Posidoniimonas corsicana: one gene and its partner. The main gene of each other region encodes a partner of the protein of the gene in region 2 in a complex. Links are inferred from orthologs where the notes say so. Each region holds a gene or a part of one and is shown on either strand. Other genes may lie near its edges. The genes, in order: rpsJ and nusB.

Region 1 (9,989 bases), 1.3 Mb from region 2 along the record:
GAGCACGACTCGCAGAAGTACGCCAGGTTGGACAGCTGGATGGGCATCTCTTTGTGCAGGCGGCCGCCCTGCGGGTACTTCTGGCTGCGGCGCACGTGCTTGAGGACCATGTTGGCGCCCTCGACCAACGCCTTGCCCTTGGCTCGGTCGATGGAGGTCACGCGGCTGCGGACGCCCTTGTCCGCGCCGGTGATGATCTGGACGGTGTCCCCGGTTTTAATAAGCATGGCAGTGAGTGTTGGCTATCGGCTGTCGGCGGTCGGATTGGCGCCGGGCGGCTTAGATGACTTCGTTGGCGAGGCTGACGATCTTCATGAACTTGCGGTCACGCAGCTCGCGGGCCACCGCGCCGAAGATGCGGGTGCCGCGTGGGTTGTTGTCCTTGTCGATGATCACCACCGCGTTGGAGTCGAACCGGACGTAGCTGCCGTCCGGGCGGCGGGTCGGGCTCTTGACCCGCACGATCACGGCGCGGACCACCGACTTCTTCTTGAGGTCGCTGCCCGGGATCACGCTCTTCACGCTGCAGACGATGACGTCGCCGACGTTGGCGAAGCGTCGCCGGCTGCCGCCGAGCACCTTGATGCACATCACCTCTTTGGCGCCGGTGTTGTCGGCGACGTTCAGCCTGGACTGCATCTGGATCATGGCGGTGTCTAAACGCTTACGGGTGTCGCGGGTGGTTCGTTAAGGGGGCGCGGCTCGGCCGCGGCGTTACTCGGGGGACGACTCGGCGCCGGTGGCGGCCTCGTCGGAATCCTGCTGGGCCTTGCGGGCCGCACGCAGCGCCGCGAGGTCGACGATCTGGCTCTTCGCGACCACCTTCACCAGCTCCCAACGCTTGGTCTTGGAGCGGGGCGGGCACTCGACGATCTCGACCGTGTCCCCCTCGTGGGACTCGTTGTTCTCATCGTGCACGTGGCAGACCGTGCGGCGACGCAGGAACTTGCCGTACTTCGGGTGGCGGACCGAACGGCCGATCTCGACCCGACGGCTCTTGTCCATCTTGTCGCTGGTCACAACGCCGATGACTTGTTTCTTAGGCATGACAGCTGGTTACTCGGTGTGGCGCGGCGCCGGTTCGCGGCGGCCCCGCCGGGTTAGTCTGGTTCGCTACTTGCTCTCGGTCGCTTCTGCGCCGGCGGCCGCGGCCCGCTGCGCCTGCAGCGTCTTGACCCGGGCGATCAGGCGGCGGTTGCGGCGCAGCTCGCTGGGGGCGTCCAGCCGCTCGGTCTGCGATTGGATGCGCAGCCGGAACAGGTTGTCGGCCGCTTCTTTGGCGGTCAACTCGAGCTGCTCGTCGCTCATGTCTCTCAGTTCGGCTATTTTCATCGTCTCGCGTGCTTCGTCGTCGACCTGGGGTCGGGGGCCGGGGCCCGGCGACCGGGGTTTGGGTTGCTGGTCTTAGAGCGTCGGTTCGCGGGGAACCATCCGCACTCGGATCGGCATCTTGTGGGCCAGACGCGCGAAGCAGATCTTCGCGGCCTGCTCCGTGATGCCGGTCACCTCGTAGAGCATCGTGCCGGGCCGCACAACGGCCGCCCAGTAGTCGGGTTCACCCTTGCCCTTACCCATGCGGGTTTCGAGCGGGATGGAGGTAATCGACTTGTCCGGGAAGATGCGGATGTAGAGCTTGCCCTCGCCACGCACATACTGCTGCGCGGCGATACGGCCCGCCTCAATGGTTTGGGCGCTGATCCAGCCGCCCTCTACCGCCTGTAAACCGAACTCGCCAAAGACCACGCGGTTGCCGCGGGTCGCGTTACCTCTTATACGACCTCTTTGGCTTTTTCGATGCTTGACCCTCTTGGGCATCAGCGCCATCAGCTTGGTCCTCGTACTCGCCTTGGTTTACCCACACCTGGACGCCAATGTGCCCCTGTGCGGTCTTTGCTTCAACAAAACCGTAGTCAATCTTCGCTCGCAGGGTGCTCAGCGGGATGCTGCCTGCAATCTGCTTCTCGCGGCGGGCCATCTCGGCGCCGCCCAGCCGCCCCGCCAACTGGATCTTGATCCCCTTGGCGCCGGCCTCCATGGTCTGCTCGAGCGCCCGCTTGATCGCACGGCGGAACGGCGCCCGCTTGATCAGCTGCTCGGCGATGTCCTCGGCGACCAGGTGGGCCTGGATCTCCGGGCGTCCGATCTCCTCAATCTTGATGTTGATCCGGCGGCCGATCAGGTTCTGCAGCTCGTCCTGCAGCTGCTCGACCTGCTGGCCCTTGCGGCCGATGATCACGCCCGGCCGGGCCGCGTGCAGCACGACCTTCACCTCGTCGCGGGTCCGCTCGATCTCCACCTTGGGGATGCCGGCGAACTTGTACTTCTTGGTGACGTAGTCGCGGAGCTTCTTGTCTTCCAGAAGCAGGTCCGCAAACTCCTTCTTCGGAGCGTACCAGCGGCTCTTCCAGTCGAGCATGATGCCGGTGCGGAATCCGACGGGGTTGACTTTCTGTCCCATAAGGTTGGGTCGGGGGTCTGGGTGCGGGGTTCAGGAACCCGGTTGGTTAACGCCTATTCAACCGCGACGGTGATGTGGCTGAATCGCTTCTTGATCACGTGGGCCATGCCGCGCGCCCGGGGACGCATTCGCTTGAACATGGGGCCGCCGTCGACGCGGGCGTCGATGACCGTCAGGCCGGCCAGGTTGGGCGCCCGCTGGTCCTCGGCGTTGCCCAGGGCGCTCTGCAGCACCTTCTCTAGGAGCCGGGCGCCGCGGTGCGGCTGGAAGCGGAGGATCGACAGGGCCTCGTCCGCCCGCTTCCCGCGGATCAGGTCCGCCAGGGGACGCACCTTGGTGGCGCTGATTCGTGCGTGTTTGTGGGTTGCTCGGTAAGCCATGGTATTGCTGTTGGCTGTTGGCGGTTGGCCGGGGGCTACTTCTTGCCCTTGCCGCTGTGGCCGCGGAAGGTCCGGGTGGGGGAAAACTCGCCCAGCTTGTGGCCGACCATGTCTTCGGTGACCTGCACCTTCACGTGGACCTTGCCGTTGTGGACCATGAACGTGTGGCCGACAAACTCGGGCACGATGGTGCAGGCGCGGGCCCAGGTGGTGATCGGGTTCTTGGCGCCGGCGTCGTTCTGCTTCTCTACCTTCATGTAGAGCTTCGGATCGACGTAGGGCCCCTTTTTGGTGGAACGACTCATGCTTGGCTTTCAGCTCGTGGCCGCGGCGGCCGGTGGTCGGCCGTGCGGGCGCCGGGACAGCGGTTACTTGGTTACCAGTTTCTGCACGCCGTAACGCTTCGACTTGCGGCGGCGGACGATCGCCTTGTTCGACGGCTTGCGGCGCTGGCGGGTCATGCCGCCCTTGGCGCTCTTGCCGGTCGGGCTCACCGGGTGACGCCCGCCCTTGGTGCGGCCCTCGCCGCCGCCGTGCGGGTGGTCGATCGGGTTCATCGCGGTGCCGCGGACGTGCGGGCGGCGGCCGAGCCAACGCTTGCGGCCGGCCTTGCCCAGCACCACGGCGCTGTGGTCGGGGTTGCTGGTGGTGCCGATCGTGGCGCGGCAGGTGGACGGGATACGCCGGATCTCACCGCTCGGAAGCGAGATCTGGGCCCAGCCGGCCTCGCGGGCCATCAGCGTGGCGCTGGTGCCCGCCGAGCGGCACATCACGCCGCCGCGGCCGGCCTGCAGCTCGACGTTGTGCACGACGGTGGCCAGCGGGATCTTCGACAGCGGCAGGCAGTTGCCCACGTTCGGCGGGGCGTCGGGTCCGCTCATCACCTGGTCGCCGGCCTTCAGGCCGAGCGGGGCGATGATGTACCGGCGCTCGCCGTCGGCGTAGACCAGCAGCGCGATCCGCGCCGAGCGGTTGGGGTCGTACTGGATGGAGTCGACCGTGGCCAGCACGTTGTCCTTGTTGCGGCGGAAATCGATCAGCCGGTACCGACGCTTGTGGCCGCCGCCGCGGTGGCGGCAGGTGATCTTGCCCTGGTTGTTGCGTCCGCCGGTCTTGGTGAGGGGACGCAGCAGCGACTTCTCGGGCTTGTAGCCCTTGGTGAGCTCGGAGAAGTCACTCACCGACGCGTTGCGGCGCCCGGCGGAGGTCGGCTTGTATTTTCGGATGCCCATGATGGCGAAGGCCTTCGGCTTTAGGCTGTCAGCTATCGGCTGTCAGGTGTGGTGTGTGGTCGATCGTGCGGGGTCGGCCTAGAAGAAGTCGATGCGGTGCTCTTCGTTGAGCGTGACAATAGCCTTCTTCCAGTCGCTCGTGCGGCCGTAGCGGAACTTGGTGCGACGCAGCTTGCCCTTGCGGTTCTGGGTCGCGACCTTTTCGACCTTCACGTCGAACAGCGACTCGACCGCCCGACGGATGTCCTCCTTGGTCGCTAGCCGGCTCACCTCGAACGAGTAGGCGTTGTTGCGGCTGGAGCGGTGCACGCCCTTCTCGGTGACCAGCGGACGCAGGATGACCTGGTGCGGCTCGAGCGTGAGCGACGTCTTCTGTGGGATGTGCCGTGGCATGGTTTATTCCTCTCCGTCGGACGTGCTCGCGGACGAACCATTCCCGCCGGCCTTGGCCTTGAGGGCCTCGATGGCCGCCTTGGTGATCAGCACCCGGCGGGACGAGAGTAGGTTCAGGGCGTTGAGGTCGCTGGCGCGGGAGACGCTCACCTTGGCGATGTTCCGGGCGCTCTTGTAGACGTTGACGTCGTGCTCGGCGGTGGTGACCAGCAGCGAGCTGCCGTCGCAGCCCAGGTTCTTGATGACCTGGGCCATGTCCTTGGTCTTGGGGGCGTCGAACTTCAGGTCGTCGATCACCACCAGCTCGTCGTCCTGCACCTTCGAAGCGAAGGCCATGCGCGTGGCGAGCTGCAGCGCCTTGCGGGGCAGCCGGTACGAGTAGTCGCGGGGCTTGATCGCGAAGATGTGCCCGCCGCCACGACGCACGCCGCTGCGGCGGCTGCCGGCGCGGGCGTTGCCCGTGCCCTTCTGGCGGTACATCTTCTTGGTCGTGCCGGCGACCTCGCCGCGGGACTTGGTCTTGTGCGAGCCCTGCCGCTGGTTGGCCTGGTACATCACCACGGCGTCGTGCAGCAGCTGCTTGTTGATGCTGGACGCAAAGTCTTCGGCCTCGACGTTCAAGGTGCCGACCTTGTTGCCCTTGCGATCGTGGACAGTGAGTTTTGGCATTGCTGGCTACCGGCGGACGGCTGGCAGCAGGGCTAGGCCCCGCGGCTCGGCCGAAGGCCCTCTAGAGTGTGTTGGTCTTGCGGATCGCGACGTACGCGCCATTCGGGCCGGGGACGGCGCCACGGATGACAATCAGGTTGTTCTCGGCGTCGACGCTCACCACCTTCTGGTTGCGGATGGTGCAGCGGGCGTTGCCGTACTGACCCGGCATCCGCACGCCCTTGAACAAGCGGCTCGGGTAGGCGCTGCAGCCGGTGCCGCCGAGGTGGCGGTGGCACTTCTTAACGCCGTGCGTGGCGCGCTGGCCGGAGAAGTTGTGGCGCTTCATGGCGCCGGAGAAGCCGCGGCCCTTGCTGGTGGACGTGACGTCCACGCGGTCGATCTCGGCGAACTTCTCGACGGTGACCTCGCCGCCGACTTCCAGACCGTCGGGGCTGCCGCGGAACTCGCGGACCCACCGCTTCGGCTCGCAGCCGGCCTTGGCGACCGCTTCGACGCCCGCGGCCGACCGCTTCTTGGAACGCTTGCTGTCTAGCTTCGCGACGTGACCTCGCTCGCTGCGGCGGGCGAGACGACGGGGCTTATCGAGGTAGCCCAGCTGCACGGCTTCGTAGCCGTCCCGCTCGGGCGTGCGGACCTGCAGCACGCTGCAGGGGCCGGCCTGGAGCACGGTGACCGGCACAGCCGACCCCGCCTCGTCGAATACCTGGGTCATCCCGACCTTGCGGCCCAGGATCCCAATTGCTTTTTCCGTACCGGCCATGCCGCCACGCCTTCCGTCGTCTTGTGGTTGTAGGTCACGTTGCCGGCAAGAGACACGCGGCTTGGGAATCCAGCTAGGCTGGGGGCCCAAGCCCCGGCTTACTTGCCTGGCGTCCAGTCATGCTTTCGCTTGAATGGCTGCTTGACGCAGTGCCCAGGGGTGATTTTGTCGGTTGGCGGTCAGCCGCCTTGGCGCCAGGCCCGACGATGCTGGCGTCGCCACGGTAGGCCAATCGCTAGGGGCGAGGCCACACGTGAGCGATTATTATCGCGTCTAGGAGGTGGTCGCCTTGATCTTGATATCGACGCCAGCCGGGAGGCTCAGCTTGTTGAGAGCCTCGATCGTCTTGGCGGTCGCCTGCACGATGTCGATCAGACGCTTGTGCGTACGGATCTCGAACTGTTGGCGTGACTTCTTGTCCACGTGCGGTCCGCGGAGGACCGTGTAACGCTCGATCCGCGTCGGCAGCGGGATAGGCCCATGAACAACGGAGTTCGTCCGCTTGGCCGTATCCACGATCTCGGCGGCGCTCTGGTCGAGAGCCGCGTGATCATAGGCTTCCATTCGGATCCGGATTACTTCTTGACTCGATGCCACCGGGTCGTACCTATCGGGTTCAGCTGCCGAGGGGCCTGCCTTGAAGGAAAACAGGCCGCAACGGGTGCAAGAGCGTCAATTCTCAAACAGCACCAGTGTCCCCAGCGTGTCGCGGGGAATCGGTGAGTTTATGGTGGTCCCAGCAGGCTGTCAATAACGCCCCAGGGCTTTTTCATTCCTCCTGCGGCCCGCCCACCGGTTGTGCCGCGCTGGCAGAGGTTGCGGGCGAAATTGCTGGCATTGGAGTTCCCGGTCGGGGATAACCGTTGGGGATAAGCTGTCGGTCGGCGGCTTCGGGCGGTTGTTTTCATGGGAGGGGGCACAGTTTGAGCGGTACAACAATGCTGACGCGGTCCGGGCGGGTCTTAGCGATGTCGGTTGCGTGGCTGGGTTCCGCTGTGGGGCTCGCTTCGGAGGCCCAGTGGCCGCAGTTCCGCGGCCCCGATGGCCAGGGGAACGTGGCCGGGACGCGGGCCCCCTACTCCTGGGGTGAGGACGACGGGGTCCGGTGGAAGACCGCACTACGCGGCGAGGGCTGGTCCTCTCCGGTGGTGCTGGGCGATCAGATCTGGGTCACGGCGGCGGAGAAGGAGGGCCCGGAGGCGCCGGGCGAGCAGGGGACCGTCAGCGTCGACAAGGTTAAGCTGTGGGCCATCTGTATCTCGCGGCAGAGCGGCGAGGTGACCCGCGAGATCCCCCTGTTCGAGATCGACGATCCCGAACGGATCCACTCCCAGAACAGCTACGCCTCGCCGACGCCCTGCGTTGCCGGCGAGTTGGTGATCTGCCACTTCGGCCGGAACGGGACGGTGTGCATCGACTCCGCCAGCGGCGAGGTTGTGTGGAGCAAGGCGTTTGTCATCGACCACTACGTCGGTGCCGGGAGTTCGCCGATCGTCTGCGGTGGTCAGCTCATCTTAGTGTGCGACGGCGCCGATCGGCAGTTCGTCGTGGCCCTCAACCCGCAGACCGGCGACGAAGTTTGGCGCCAGGACCGGCCGCCAATCCGCGCGTCGAACCCGGACATGCGGAAGTCGTTCTGCACGCCCTTGGCGCTGGTGCACCAGGGTCAGGCGTTGGTGGTGGCCCCCGGCGCCCAGTGGGGCGTGGCCTACCGCCCGGAGGACGGCAGTGAGGTCTGGCGATACGACCACGGCTCTGGCTTCTCGCTGGTTCCCTGCCCGGTGAGCGACGGCGAGTCGGTCTTCTACTGCACCGGGTTCGCAGGCGATGCGGTGCTAGCATTGCCACTGTCGGGAGAAGGTGAGCTGGAAGAGTCGGCGGCTCGGTGGCGCCACAAGCGGCAGGCGCCGCATCAGCCGTCGCCCGTGCTGCACGCCGGCCGGCTTCTGATGGTCAGCGACACCGGCATCGCCCAGTGCCTGGAAGTGGAAAGCGGGGAGGTGCTGTGGAAGAAGCGTCTCGGCGGCAACTACGCCGCGTCGCTCCTGCGTGTCAACGACCGCTACTACCTCTTCAGCAAAGAGGGCGTGGCCACCTGCCTGAACGCCGATGGAGAGGTTCTGTTGGAGAACCGTTTGGACGGCCGGTTCCACGCCACGCCGGCCATCGTCGACGACGAGTGGATCATCCGCACCAACACGCACCTCTACGCCATCGGCGCCTACGAGCGGATCTAGCGACTGGGCGGAGCGGGGCGTGCCCCCTAGAGTCTGAGCATGTCCGTTTCGCTCCTCGATCGTTGGGCTAACTGGATCGGTGACCGATCGCTCGAGCAGGCGATACAGGCCGAGCTCCGGCGGGGCGGGTTTGCGGTGCACGCCTCGAAGATTATCCGCCCCCGGCTGGTGGCCATCGAGCGTCCGGGCTGGGTGCAGGTCCACCGGTTCGAAGTCGAAACGCTTGATTCCGAGCGCCACGCCGTGCGGTTGTTTGGCGCGGTCCGCGACGACGGCCGGTCGGAGCGGCCCCGCGTGGTGCTGACACACGACCGGAACGAGCGTGACTCGCAGCTAGACGCCTGGTGCGAAGGGCTTATCCGTCGAGACTAGCGGTCGGAGAGGTGAGACCGCGGGGCGCCAAGCAACCCGGTGAGCGTCACGAACCGCAGGCCCTTCTGTTTGAGCTTTGGCAGCGCTTGTTCGAGTGCCTCGGCGGTGCGGAGGCCCCGCGATGGGCCGTCGTGCAGCACGATGATGTCCCCAGGGTGGGTGCGGGCCAGCAGGTAGTTGGCCAAGAATCGGCTCGACGCGATGTGTGAGTCCAGCGGGAACACGGACCCCAACACCAGCCGGCCCCCGTGAGTCTCGGCGGCCGCCACCATCGCTCCGTCGTAGAATCCGCCGCCCGGTCGGAGCCAGCGGACCTCGCCGAAACGACGCAGCCGCTCGCCGGACACGCGGATGTCTTCGCTGAACTCTGCTGGGCTCATCCGCCAGCCGCGTACGTCGGCGGTCTGGTGGTTTGCGATCTCGTGGCCCGCGGCCACGATGTCGGCTAGCAACGCCTCGTTGCCGTCGATCGAGTCCGATAAAACGAAGAACGTGGCTTGAACATCGTGGTTCGCCAGTACATCGAGGATGGCGGGGGTGGAGGTAGGGTCGACCGAGTCGTCGATCGTCAGGGCAACGGTCGGGCCGCCTGAGGGGTCGGCGTAGAAGGGCGTGCTGGGGGAGTTGAGCAGCCCGAGCAGCCATGCGGGCGGGAAGGTCGCCAGCAGCGGGACGCCCAGGGCGTAGGCCCCCGCGGCATTTGCCAGGCGGGCCCATCGCGGCCCCGCCGCGCCCAGGCCAGCCAGAGAAGCTACTAACGCAGCCTGCGTCAGCAATTCGACGCCCCAGAATCCGAGCCCGGGCCCCACCGGTATCCACCGCGACACTTGCGGCGACGATCGAAACCGCGGCCAATAGGGTTGCCCAGGTGGTCCCCACAGCGATACGCAGGCCAAGTGGCTTGCGGTGATTGCCATGGGGGCGGACCGTCGGCATAATCGCGTATGTGTTCGTCTGTTCACCTATTCGGTTGGGCCATTAACACGGAGTTCTCGACGATGATTCTACGAACGTTTGGTCTTTCGGTGGTTGTGTTCACGTCTTGGGTTGCGGGGGCGGCTTTCGCTCAGGGGCTGCCTCAGCCCGGTAAGGAGCACGAGTTGCTGAAGAAGGAGGTCGGGGAGTGGACCGCGGAGGCCACTGTCTGGATTGCGCCGGGCGTGGAGCCAATGAAGTCCACCGGCGCCGAGAGCAACAAGATGCTCGGCGGCTTTTGGCTGCTGAGCGACTTCAAGGGCGAATTCGGCGGCGTGCCCTTCACCGGACGCGGTCAGCTGGGCTTCGAGCCCGAAACGGGCAAGTATGTCACCACTTGGGTCGACTCGATGGTCCCCAGCCTGTTTGTTGCCCGCGGAGACTACGACGCCAAGTCCCGCACCCTGACGCTGCTCGGCGATGGGGTCGACATGAACACGGGCGCCAAGAAGCAGTACAAAGCGGTGTCCCGCTATGTGGATGACGACCACAAGGTTTTCACCATGTTCG
Region 2 (9,912 bases):
CGCCGGTCGCCAGCACGGGCGGCTCGGTCCGCACCAGCTGCCCCGCGCCGATCGGCCGGTCCAGCTCAACGGGGCGGACCAGCACGTCCAGCACGCAGGAGCCGCAAACGACGACATCGAGGGTCTTTTCCACCGCCCGCCTCCCGCCAGAGGTCCGAGGCCCGCCGCCGCCGACTAGATCGCCTCGGGGCCCCGCTCGCCGGTGCGGATGCGGACGCAGTCGTCCATCGGCAGCACAAAGATCTTCCCGTCGCCGATCTCGCCGTGCTCGCCGGTGCGGCCCCCCTTGAGGATCGCGCTGACGGTCGGCTCGACAAAGTCGTCGTTCACGGCGATCTGCAGCTGCACCTTGCGGAGCAGGTTCATCGAGACCTCCTTGCCGCGGTACAGCTCGGTCTGGCCCTTCTGCCGCCCAAAGCCCTGCACGTCCATGATGGTCAGCCGCACGACCTCCACCTCGGACAACGCCGCCTTAACGTCCTCCAATTTGGTGGGCTGGATGATCGCGATGATGAGTTTCATGTGCCGCAGGTGGAAGTCAGAAGGAAAGGAGCAGCGTCCGGGAAACCACGCAAACCCCCATCATAGTCCGACACCCCCCGGATGCGACAGGCCGGGCGCCGCCCCCGCGAACCAGCTCGCAGAGCCCTCTAACCAGCGCCCGTTAAGGACACCCCGGCTTGGGCAGGTTAGGCGGAAAACCCACCCAAGCCACTCGGGGCATCCTTCTGGATTGGTCTCGGCGGACGGCCGCCGGTGGGGCGCGGCGTCGGGACGCGGACGGGGATCGGCAGCGCTTCCGGCGCCGGCAGGAGGAGCCGCGCCGTTAGTCGGCGGATCCGCAGCAGGCCGTTCCGGAGGGCCCGCCGCGCGGAGGCGTGTAGAGATGGCATAGCCAGTCCGCCGCGGGGCTACCCGCGGCCAAAAAAATAGTCCCACCAACTCGGGCGAGCCAGGCGGACAACCCGCCCGAGTTGGTAGGGACACTCGGTTGGACTCTTGAATGTTTCAAGCACAAGGTTCCCAACCCGGGTGGGCCAGGCGGTAAACCCACCCGGGTTGGAAGTGAACCTCGTTCGGTTGCGCCGGCGTCCGGCCGGCCGCGTTGTCTGGTTGAGAGCCTCCAGCCCGGGCGAGCCAGGCGGACAACCCGCCCGAGCTGGAGGGACACTCGGTTGGTCTAGTCGAAAGGTTCCCGGCCCGGGTGAGCCAGGCGGATAACCCACCCGGGCCGGAAGTGAACCTTTACTGGCGGCGCCGACGCTGGGTCGGCTGCTCTGATCGGGGATTTGAGAGCCCTCAACTCGGACGGGCCAGGCGGATAACCCGCCCGAGTTGAAGGGACACTCGGTTGGTCGCGGTTGTGTTCTCGAAGCTCAAGGACCCCCTGCCCGGGCGAGCCAGGCGGAAAACCCGCCCGGGCTGGGGGTGAACCTTGTCTCGTGTGGCGGCTGTGTTGCTGTGCTCGCCGGTTGTGTTGCTAAAAGGTTCCCAACCCGGGCGGGCCAGGCGGTAAACCCGCCCGGGTTGGTGGTGAACCTTGTCTTATGTGGCGGCCGTGTTGCGGCGCTCCCCGGTTGTGTTGTTAAAAGGTTCCCAACCCGGGTGAGCCAGGCGGATAACCCACCCGGGTTGGTAATGAACCTTGTCTCGTGTGGCGGCTGCCGATGCGTGGCGCTCGCCGGTTGTGTTGTTAAAAGGTTCCCAACCCGGGTGAGCCAGGCGGATAACCCACCCGGGCTGGTAATGAACCTTGTTTCGTGTGGCGGCCGCCGAAGTGTGGCGTTCGCCAGGTGTGTTGTTAAAAGGTTCCCAACCCGGGTGAGCCAGGCGGATAACCCACCCGGGTTGGTAATGAACCTTGTCTCGTGTGGCGGCTGCCGATGCGTGGCGCTCGCCGGTTGTGTTGTTAAAAGGTTCCCAACCCGGGTGAGCCAGGCGGATAACCCACCCGGGCTGGTAATGAACCTTGTTTCGTGTGGCGGCCGCCGAAGTGTGGCGTTCGCCAGGTGTGTTGTTAAAAGGTTCCCAACCCGGGTGAGCCAGGCGGATAACCCACCCGGGTTGGTAATGAACCTTGTCTCGTGTGGCGGCTGCCGATGCGTGGCGCTCGCCGGTTGTGTTGTTAAAAGGTTCCCAACCCGGGTGAGCCAGGCGGATAACCCACCCGGGCTGGTAATGAACCTTGTCTCGTGTGGCGGCTGCCGATGCGTGGCGCTCGCCGGTTGTGTTGTTAAAAGGTTCCCAACCCGGGTGAGCCAGGCGGATAACCCACCCGGGTTGGTAGTGAACCTTGTCTCGTTGCCTGATCGGGTCAGGCGGGTATCAAATCGACTTGTCGATTCCGCTGGGTGTTGATGGTTTCAAGCAAACGTTTGGTCCGACTCGCCCTAGTGGGTCGAGTAGGCCTGCATGCCGTGCTCGCTGATGTCCAGACCCTTCTGCTCGTCCTCGGCGGACACTCGCAGCAGGCCAGCGGCCTTGAGGGCGACAAACAGGGCCAGCATCGTCACGAACGACCAGCCGCAGATGGCCAGCGTGCCGATCAGCTGCGTGGCGAAGCTCGTGGTGCCGTCCTCCAGGTAGCCGTTCGGCAGGATGCCGATAGCCATGCAGCCCCAGATGCCGCACAGGCCGTGCACCGGCCAGGCGCCAACCGGGTCGTCGATCTTAAGCTTGTCGAGCAGCATCACACCGGCGATCACCAGCACACCGGCCACCACGCCGACGATGATCGACTGCCAGTCGCTCATGCAGTCGCAGCAGGCGGTGATGCCGACCAGGCCGCCGAGGATGCCGTTGAGGCCCATCGACAGGTCGGGCTTGCCGAACATGATCCAGCTGATCAGCGTGGCGGTGATGCCGCCGGCGCCGGCCGCCAGGGTGGTGGTCAGGGCACAGTGCAGCATGCCGTCCATGTCGCCGGTTCCCTGGAACGCGAGCATCGAGCCCGGGTTAAAGCCGTACCAGCCGAACCACAGGATGAACACGCCCAGGCCGGCCAGCGTGATGTTGTGGCCGGGGATAGGGACCGACTTGCCGTCGACGTAGCGGCCGATCCGCGGGCCGAGGATCATGGCGCCAGCCAGGCCGGCGAAGCCGCCCACGCCGTGCACCACCGCCGAACCGGCGAAGTCCTGGAAGCCACGCTCGGCGAGCCAGCCGCCGCCCCACTTCCACATGCCGCTGATCGGGTAGATCAGGCCGGTGAGGATAGCGCTGTAGATCAGGTAGCCGCTCACCTTCATGCGGCCGGCCACGGCGCCAGACACGATCGTCGCGGCGGTGGCGGCGAACACGGCCTGGAACAGCCAGTCAACCTCCGGGCTGAACGTGCGGTCGGAGGCCGAATCGTAGCCTTCCAGACCGAACCCGCCGAAGGCGAAGAACTTGCTCTCGAAACCCTCAACACCGTAGGCGCCGGGGTACATGATCCCGAACCCGATGATGAAGAACAGCAGCACGCCGACGCAGATGTCCATCGAGTTCTTGAACAGGATGTTCACCGCGTTCTTAGAGCTGTTGAAGCCCGCCTCGACCATCGCGAAGCCGGCCTGCATCAGGAACACCAGCACGGCGCAGATGAACAGCACCGCGTTGTCGAGGGCGTATCCGACGCCCAGGTCGGCTTCCTCTGCCTCTTCCTCAGCCGCTTCCGCAGTTTCTTCGGCCTCGTCGGCGGTCACCTCAGCTTCTTCAGCGGCCACTTCGGCCTCGCCCTCTTCCTGCGCGAACGCGGCAGGCGTGGCGGTCAGCGTGACGGCGAAGCCCAGCAGCAACAGCGCTGCGAGACTACGCCAAGAAAAGTCGGTAGTCATGAATCAGATGTCCTCGAATTGAAATGAGCGGTCAGAAGGATTTTTCGATACGGGCCAGGGCCGCAACTCGGTTTTCCACCTACGTCCCTGACCCGCCTGGCCCACTAGGGCACAAAGCGGATAGCTAGCTATGTCGCGTCAGCTCAGCAACGAGTGTGCCAGTAGCGCCGATTTCTTGACCGCCATTGCCGTAAGTGGCTTGCGGTAGGTGATTTAATAAAATTGAGATCCCTCCTGCCGGGGGGCTGGATCCGCCATGACCTCCTGGGCCCGCCGACTTTGCGCGCAGGCCGAGCATGGTTGTTAAGCACTGGTAAGCCGACGCTTTGGGTCGATGGTCGGCCCCGACCCGCGCAGCGTGCTGAGCCCGTCTGCCGCTGGGTGTTTGGCCACGGTTCCGCTTGCTTCCGCTCGCACCACGGTTGGCGTTGATGAGGTGGCCGGTGGGAGGTGGCACGGAAGAGGCGGCTCTGGCGCTTACGCCCGGCTAGGAGCCAATCGGCCAAGAGCTTCGCAGATGATGCAGACGGCCGCTGCCAGGCGACAGCCTTTCTGTCGGCGTCGCCGGTTTGTGGATGAAACCGGCCACCCCGCGCGGTCCAATGAAGGGTTGCCAGATTGGCCATCCATCCAGCGGGCGCCCGATCACTGCGTGGTGCGTTCAGCCCGTCGCGGTGGTGTGGCGACGGCGACGCCGCCGACGTGTCCGATCCGCACGGACAGAATCGGACAAAACCCCTGCCGCCCTGTTCCCTGGAGGATGTCGCAATGGCTTAGTTCAAAACCACTTACGAGGGAACTGGGCAGAAGTATGCCCCGAGTTTTGTCCCCTCCGCGCGTGTTCTTGGACAAAACGTTTCGGACAAAACCCTGCCGGGAGCCGCGACGTCGCCAGCCGGCGGCGTGACCTGCCGGATCGATGAGCAGTGGGCGCCGCCTACGATTGGACATCGGCGACAAAAAAGACCCCCGGGCGGCGTACGCCCGGGGGTCGTGAGGGGTCAGGATGTCGGGGGTGTCGGTCTGGGTTGGTCGGTCGCAATCAGTACGTCAGGATGCAGTCGACCCCGAAGGTCGTTTGATGGTCCGACCCGTCGGCGTAGCCGCCGTCGGTTGGGGTCCAGTCGTAGCGTATCTCGGGCCGGACAATCAGGTTCGAGGTCGGTCGGTAGTTCAGTCCGTAGGTCGTCTCGTAGTAGGAAACTCCGTCGCTCTTCCACCATTCCAGGCGGGTCCCCAGCGCCAGGCAGTCGTTCACGTTGTAAAACAGGTACTGGTTGAGGCCCACCTGATCGTCGTTCGTGCCGCCGCCACTCTGGTCGACATAGTCGACGTAGTCGCTCTGCAGCACGTAATTCAGGCTGTCGGTCAGGGTGAAGTCGAAAACCACGCTGTGCGAGTAGCCGCTGCCGCCGGACGAGCGGGCGCCGAAGTTGCCGATCGTCGAGATGTAGGTCACCGTGACCCCGTCGACGATGTCGCCGCTGAAGCCGCCCAGGTAGTTGCTGCCGCCGTCGGTCTGGTCGAAGCCGGTGTCCCAGCCCGCGGTCCAGCCGCCGTACAGCGTCACGCCGTCCAGCCCGCTGTACGTGGCGAGCACGCCGGTGTGGGTGAACGGCTCGCTGTTGAACATCGTGAGGGCGTGGCTGTAGAAGAAGTTGTCCGGGGCGGTCACGACCTCGTAGCCAACCAGCGTGAAGAAGTGGCCAGCGATAAGGGACCAGTCGCCGAAGGCGACCTCGCCGTACAGCTGCGGCATCGCCCAGCCGTAGTCGCCGTGATCGAGCGACGCGTCCCAGCTGCCGAAGTAGCGGGTCCCGGCCCCCGGGTTGCCGAACGCCTGGGTCTTCTGCGCGTCGGTGCCGTACATGACATCGAAGCGGAAGCCGAAGTCCAGCCCGCACGAGCCGTCGGCCACCCGCTCGAAGTAGAGCCACTGCTGCTGCAGGTTCAGCCGGTGCGGCACATCGTTGAACGAGAGCAGCTGGTTGCCCGCCCCAGGCCGCGAGAGCGGCGTGAAGTCGCTGTGGTAGCCGAGCTGGGTCCATCCGCCGACCTCCATCCAGGGGTCGCAGCCGCACAGCGTCTGGCTGAGCGACCACGGCTCGTCGGAGCAGCCGTGGCGGCTGTGCGGGCAGCAGGCGGCGTAGTCGTCGCACAGCGGGGCGAACGACGGGGCCGGCTCGGCCACGGGTGTCAGCGGCGCCGCAGGGGCCGCCGGGGCGGTTGGGGGCGCTGGGGTCGGGGTGGGGAGTGCGTCGCTCGGCGACGACTCGTCCGAGTAGTAGTGCTCGTAGTGGAACGACGACGGCCGCACGGACCGCGGCTGCGCGATCTCGTTGGCTACCGCCCCGGCGCCCGACAGGGCGATCAGGCCGGTTGTCACCACGGCGCGCGGCGATGGGAGGGAGGGCATGGCAGGCGGACTCGGAAGGGAGGAAACGGGGGGCGGCCAGCGGCCCCGGCCCGGCGGGACGCTAGCTGGGGGAGAGTATCGGAAGAGCGGACGCGGCCCATCGCCCCCGGTCCGAGAAGAATGGCCAGATTGGGCCGCCGCGCGTCCGCTAGCGACGCGCAGCGAAGCCGTTCGGGCGGGAAAGACAGCGGCGGTCGCGCCCGTGCGGCCGGTTGGCGCGGTCGTGAGGCGGGCTGGCGCTACGCGCCTGCGCTCATCACGTCGGCGAACAGGGCCTCGACGAACTCGTCCGGAACGAACGGCGCCAGGTCCTCGTGCTTCTCGCCAACGCCGATGTACTTCACCGGCAGCCCGAGCTGCTGGCGGATCGCGACGACCACGCCCCCCTTGGCGGTGCCGTCGAGTTTGGCGAGCACCAGGCCGGTGCAGCCGGCGGCCTCGGCGAAGCTGTTGGCCTGGCTGATGCCGTTCTGGCCGGTGGTGGCGTCGAGCACGAGGAGCGTTTCGTGCGGCGCGCCGGGGACCGGCTTGCCGATCGACTGGCGGATCTTGGTGAGCTCGTCCATCAGGTTGCGCTGCGTCTGCAGGCGGCCGGCCGTGTCGACGATGCAGACGTCGATGCCCTCCTTGGCGGCCTGCTCCGCGGCGCGGTACGCCACGCTCGCCGGGTGGCTCTGGGGCTCGCCGGTGACGATCTGGGCGCCGAGCCGGTCGGCCCAGATGGTGAGCTGTTCGACGGCGGCCGCGCGGAACGTGTCGCCGGCGCCGAGGATCACGCTCTTGCCCTGGCTCTTGAACAGGTGCGTCAGCTTGGCGATGGAGGTGGTCTTGCCGGCGCCGTTCACGCCGCACACCATCACCACGGTCGGGCCGCTGTCGGCGAAGTCGATGGGCGACTCGGGCTGCGCCATCAGCTCCTTCAGCTTGACCTTGAGCGCCGCCACCAGGTCCTCGCGGTGCACCACGCGGGCGCGGAACTGCTTGGCGATCTCGTCGACCAGGGCCTCGACGGAGTCGTAGCCCATGTCGGTCTTGAACAGTATGGCGCGGATCTCTTCGAGGAAGTCGTCGTCGACCAGCCGGCCCTCGCTCTTGAAGAGGTCCCGGATGTCGGTCTTCAGGAGGTCGCCGGTCTTCTTGAGTCCCTTCTTGAAGCGGTCGAATAGAGCCATGAGGAGCGTAGTTTGGTGCGTGGGGTTGGGGTGGGTGGCTGGTCGGCGCCGCGTCTTGCGGCTACTTCTTCAGCTTGTCGAGGATGCCGTTGACGAACTGGGCCGAGTTCTCGCTGCCGAACCGCTTTGCCAGCTCCACCGACTCGTTGATCGCGACCTTGAAGGGGGTGTCGCCGTAGAGGATCTCGAACGCGCCCAGCCGCAGCACGTTGCGATCGGTGGCGGCCATCCGGCCGATCGACCAGTTCTGGGCGATCCGCTCGATCTCCTGGTCGATCTCGCCCAGGTTGCGGCGGACGCCCAGGATCAGCGTCCGGGCGAACTCCTCCGCCTCGGGGTTGTTGAGCCGGCCGTGGATGAATTCGGTCAGCTCAGCGACCGACGCGCGCGAGTTGTGCTCGTCCTCGAACAGGATCTGGAGAGCGACCTCGCGGCTGCGGCTGCGGACGGACATAGGGGCGGGCGTGGGGACGGGGGGCTGAGGCGGCGCGCCGGTGGGGCGGGCAATCCCCTATTATCGCGTCGGGAGGGCCGCCAGCAAGCCGGCCATGTGGAGGGCCGCCTCGGCGCACTCCGCCCCCTTGTTCCCTACGTTCCCGCCGGCTCGCTGGATCGCCTGCTCGAGCGTCTCGCAGGTCAGCACGCCGAACAGCACCGGCAGGCTGTGCTCGATGCCGATCCGCATCAGCCCGTCGGTCACGCCGGCGTTGATCCAGTGGTCGTGGACGGTGTCGCCCTTGATGACGGCGCCCAGCGTGAGGATGCCCGCGTAGCGGCAGGTGTCGGCCAGCCGCTGGGTGACCACCGGGATCTCCCAGGCGCCGGGCACCCACGCCACGTCGACGGCGTCGTCGGCCACGCCCCGCTCGGCGAAGGTCGCCAGGGCACCGTCCAGCAGCTTCTGGGTGATCGACTTGTTCCACTCCGCCACGATGATGGCGAAGCGGGCGTTCTCGGGGGCGTCCGCTGGGGAAATAACGTTAGGCATCGTGCAAGTGGGGAAAGTGGAAAGGCGAAAGGCGGCGTCGGACCGGAGGCCGCCGCTAAGGGCTTCCCCTTTCCGCTTCCGCCTTCCCCATTCTGGCTAGGCTTCCTTCATGCTCATCAGGAACTCGGCGTTGCTGCCGGTCTTGAGGAGCCGCTTGGTGAGCATGTCCATCGCGTCGGCGGGCGCCAGCTCGTTGAGGACCCGACGCAGCAGGCAGACGCGGCGGTACTCTTCGGGGTCCATCAGCATCTCCTCGCGGCGGGTGCCGGAGCGGTTGATGTCGATGGCGGGCCAGATCCGCTTGTCGACCAGCGCGCGGTCGAGCATGATCTCCTGGTTGCCCGTGCCCTTGAACTCCTCGAAGATCACCTCGTCCATGCGGCTGCCGGTGTCGACCAGCGCGGTGGCCACGATCGTCAGCGAGCCCCCCTCCTCCACCTTGCGGGCGGAGCCGAAGAACCGCTTGGGGCGTTGCATGGCGTTGGCGTCGATGCCGCCTGAGAGGACCTTGCCGCTGGACGGGCACTCGGAGTTCCACGCCCGGGCCAGGCGGGTGATGCTGTCCAGGAAAATCACGACGTCCTTGCCGTATTCGACCATCCGCTTGGCCTTCTCGATGACCATCTCGCTCACCTGCACGTGGCGGGCGGCTGGTTCGTCGAAGGTGCTGCTGATGACCTCGCAGTTAGCGCCCTTCACCTCCCGCTCCATGTCCGTGACCTCCTCGGGCCGCTCGTCGATGAGCAGCATGATCACGTAGGCGTCGGGGTAGTTGGTGAGGACGGCGCGGGCCATCTTCTGCATCAGGATCGTCTTGCCGGCGCGGGGCGGGCTGACGATCAGGCCACGCTGGCCGAAGCCGATCGGCACGATCATGTCGACCACCCGCATGTCCACCTCCTCGGGGGTGGTCTCCATGCGGATCCGCTCGTCCGGGTGGCACGCGGTGAGGTCGTCGAACGAGACCTTCCGCGACAGCAGGTTGGGGTCCTGGTCGTTGATGGTCTCGACCCGCAGCAGCGCGAAGTAACGCTCGTTCTCTTTCGGCGGGCGGATGGCGCCGGCCACCGTGTTGCCGTTGCGGAGGTTGAAGCGGCGGATCTGGCTCGGCGACACGTAGATGTCGTCCGGGCAGGAGAGGTAGTGGTAGTCGGGGCTGCGGAGGAAGCCGAACCCGTCCGGCAGGATCTCCAGGGTGCCCTCGCCGAACATCAGGCCGTTCAGCCGCACGCGCGACTTGAGGATCTTGAAGATCAGCTCCTGCTTCTTCAGGCCCGCGCAGTCCTCGATGCCCTCGGCCTTGGCCACCTCGAGGAGGGCCGGCATGGTCTGCTTCTGCAGCTCGGCCACGTGGATGTTGCTGTCGAGCTCCTTGGCCTTGCCCAGGGCCGGGCCGGCGCGGCGGACCCGCTCGGCGGCCTTGTCGAGCTCTTCGGCCAGGGAGAGGGGCTCTTCGCGGTCGAGGCGGCGGAGCAGTTCCTGGTCGATGTAACGGCTGTTGTCGCTGCCTCCGCTGGT

The links.
Region 1: the proteins of nusB (region 2) and rpsJ are in contact, whole or in part, in a solved structure (PDB 3D3B), measured with the Escherichia coli proteins. The link is inferred for Posidoniimonas corsicana from one-to-one orthologs.

Annotation. Positions count from the first base shown.
Region 1 is NZ_SIHJ01000001.1:2,197,604-2,207,592, forward strand. What follows is about bases 4,831-7,770. They hold rpsJ (30S ribosomal protein S10), read right to left. Parts: upstream 6,493-7,770; coding sequence 6,169-6,492; downstream 4,831-6,168. Other genes in these bases: rplD (50S ribosomal protein L4), read right to left, coding at 4,831-5,132; rplC (50S ribosomal protein L3), read right to left, coding at 5,194-5,847; KOR34_RS08485 (outer membrane protein assembly factor BamB family protein), read left to right, coding at 6,891-7,770. Outside these bases: rplX (50S ribosomal protein L24), read right to left, coding at 1-227; rplN (50S ribosomal protein L14), read right to left, coding at 280-648; rpsQ (30S ribosomal protein S17), read right to left, coding at 715-1,047; rpmC (50S ribosomal protein L29), read right to left, coding at 1,114-1,332; rplP (50S ribosomal protein L16), read right to left, coding at 1,405-1,824; rpsC (30S ribosomal protein S3), read right to left, coding at 1,763-2,458; rplV (50S ribosomal protein L22), read right to left, coding at 2,512-2,838; rpsS (30S ribosomal protein S19), read right to left, coding at 2,874-3,143; rplB (50S ribosomal protein L2), read right to left, coding at 3,207-4,070; rplW (50S ribosomal protein L23), read right to left, coding at 4,149-4,463; more of rplD, read right to left, coding at 4,467-4,830; more of KOR34_RS08485, read left to right, coding at 7,771-8,132; KOR34_RS08490 (hypothetical protein), read left to right, coding at 8,172-8,504; KOR34_RS08495 (polysaccharide deacetylase family protein), read right to left, coding at 8,501-9,331; KOR34_RS08500 (DUF1579 domain-containing protein), read left to right, coding at 9,503-9,989. UniProt on the Escherichia coli protein: Involved in the binding of tRNA to the ribosomes. Part of the processive rRNA transcription and antitermination complex (rrnTAC). The complex forms an RNA-chaperone ring around the RNA exit tunnel of RNA polymerase (RNAP).
Region 2 is NZ_SIHJ01000001.1:897,027-906,938, reverse strand. What follows is about bases 6,165-9,027. They hold nusB (transcription antitermination factor NusB), read right to left. Parts: upstream 7,861-9,027; coding sequence 7,468-7,860; downstream 6,165-7,467. Other genes in these bases: rho (transcription termination factor Rho), read right to left, coding at 8,491-9,027; ribH (6,7-dimethyl-8-ribityllumazine synthase), read right to left, coding at 7,921-8,394; ftsY (signal recognition particle-docking protein FtsY), read right to left, coding at 6,474-7,406; KOR34_RS03340 (outer membrane beta-barrel protein), read right to left, coding at 6,165-6,234. In the rest of the region: KOR34_RS03355 (carbohydrate kinase family protein), read right to left, coding at 1-133; KOR34_RS03350 (P-II family nitrogen regulator), read right to left, coding at 175-522; KOR34_RS03345 (ammonium transporter), read right to left, coding at 2,391-3,818; more of KOR34_RS03340, read right to left, coding at 4,861-6,164; more of rho, read right to left, coding at 9,028-9,912. UniProt on the Escherichia coli protein: Part of the processive rRNA transcription and antitermination complex (rrnTAC). The complex forms an RNA-chaperone ring around the RNA exit tunnel of RNA polymerase (RNAP).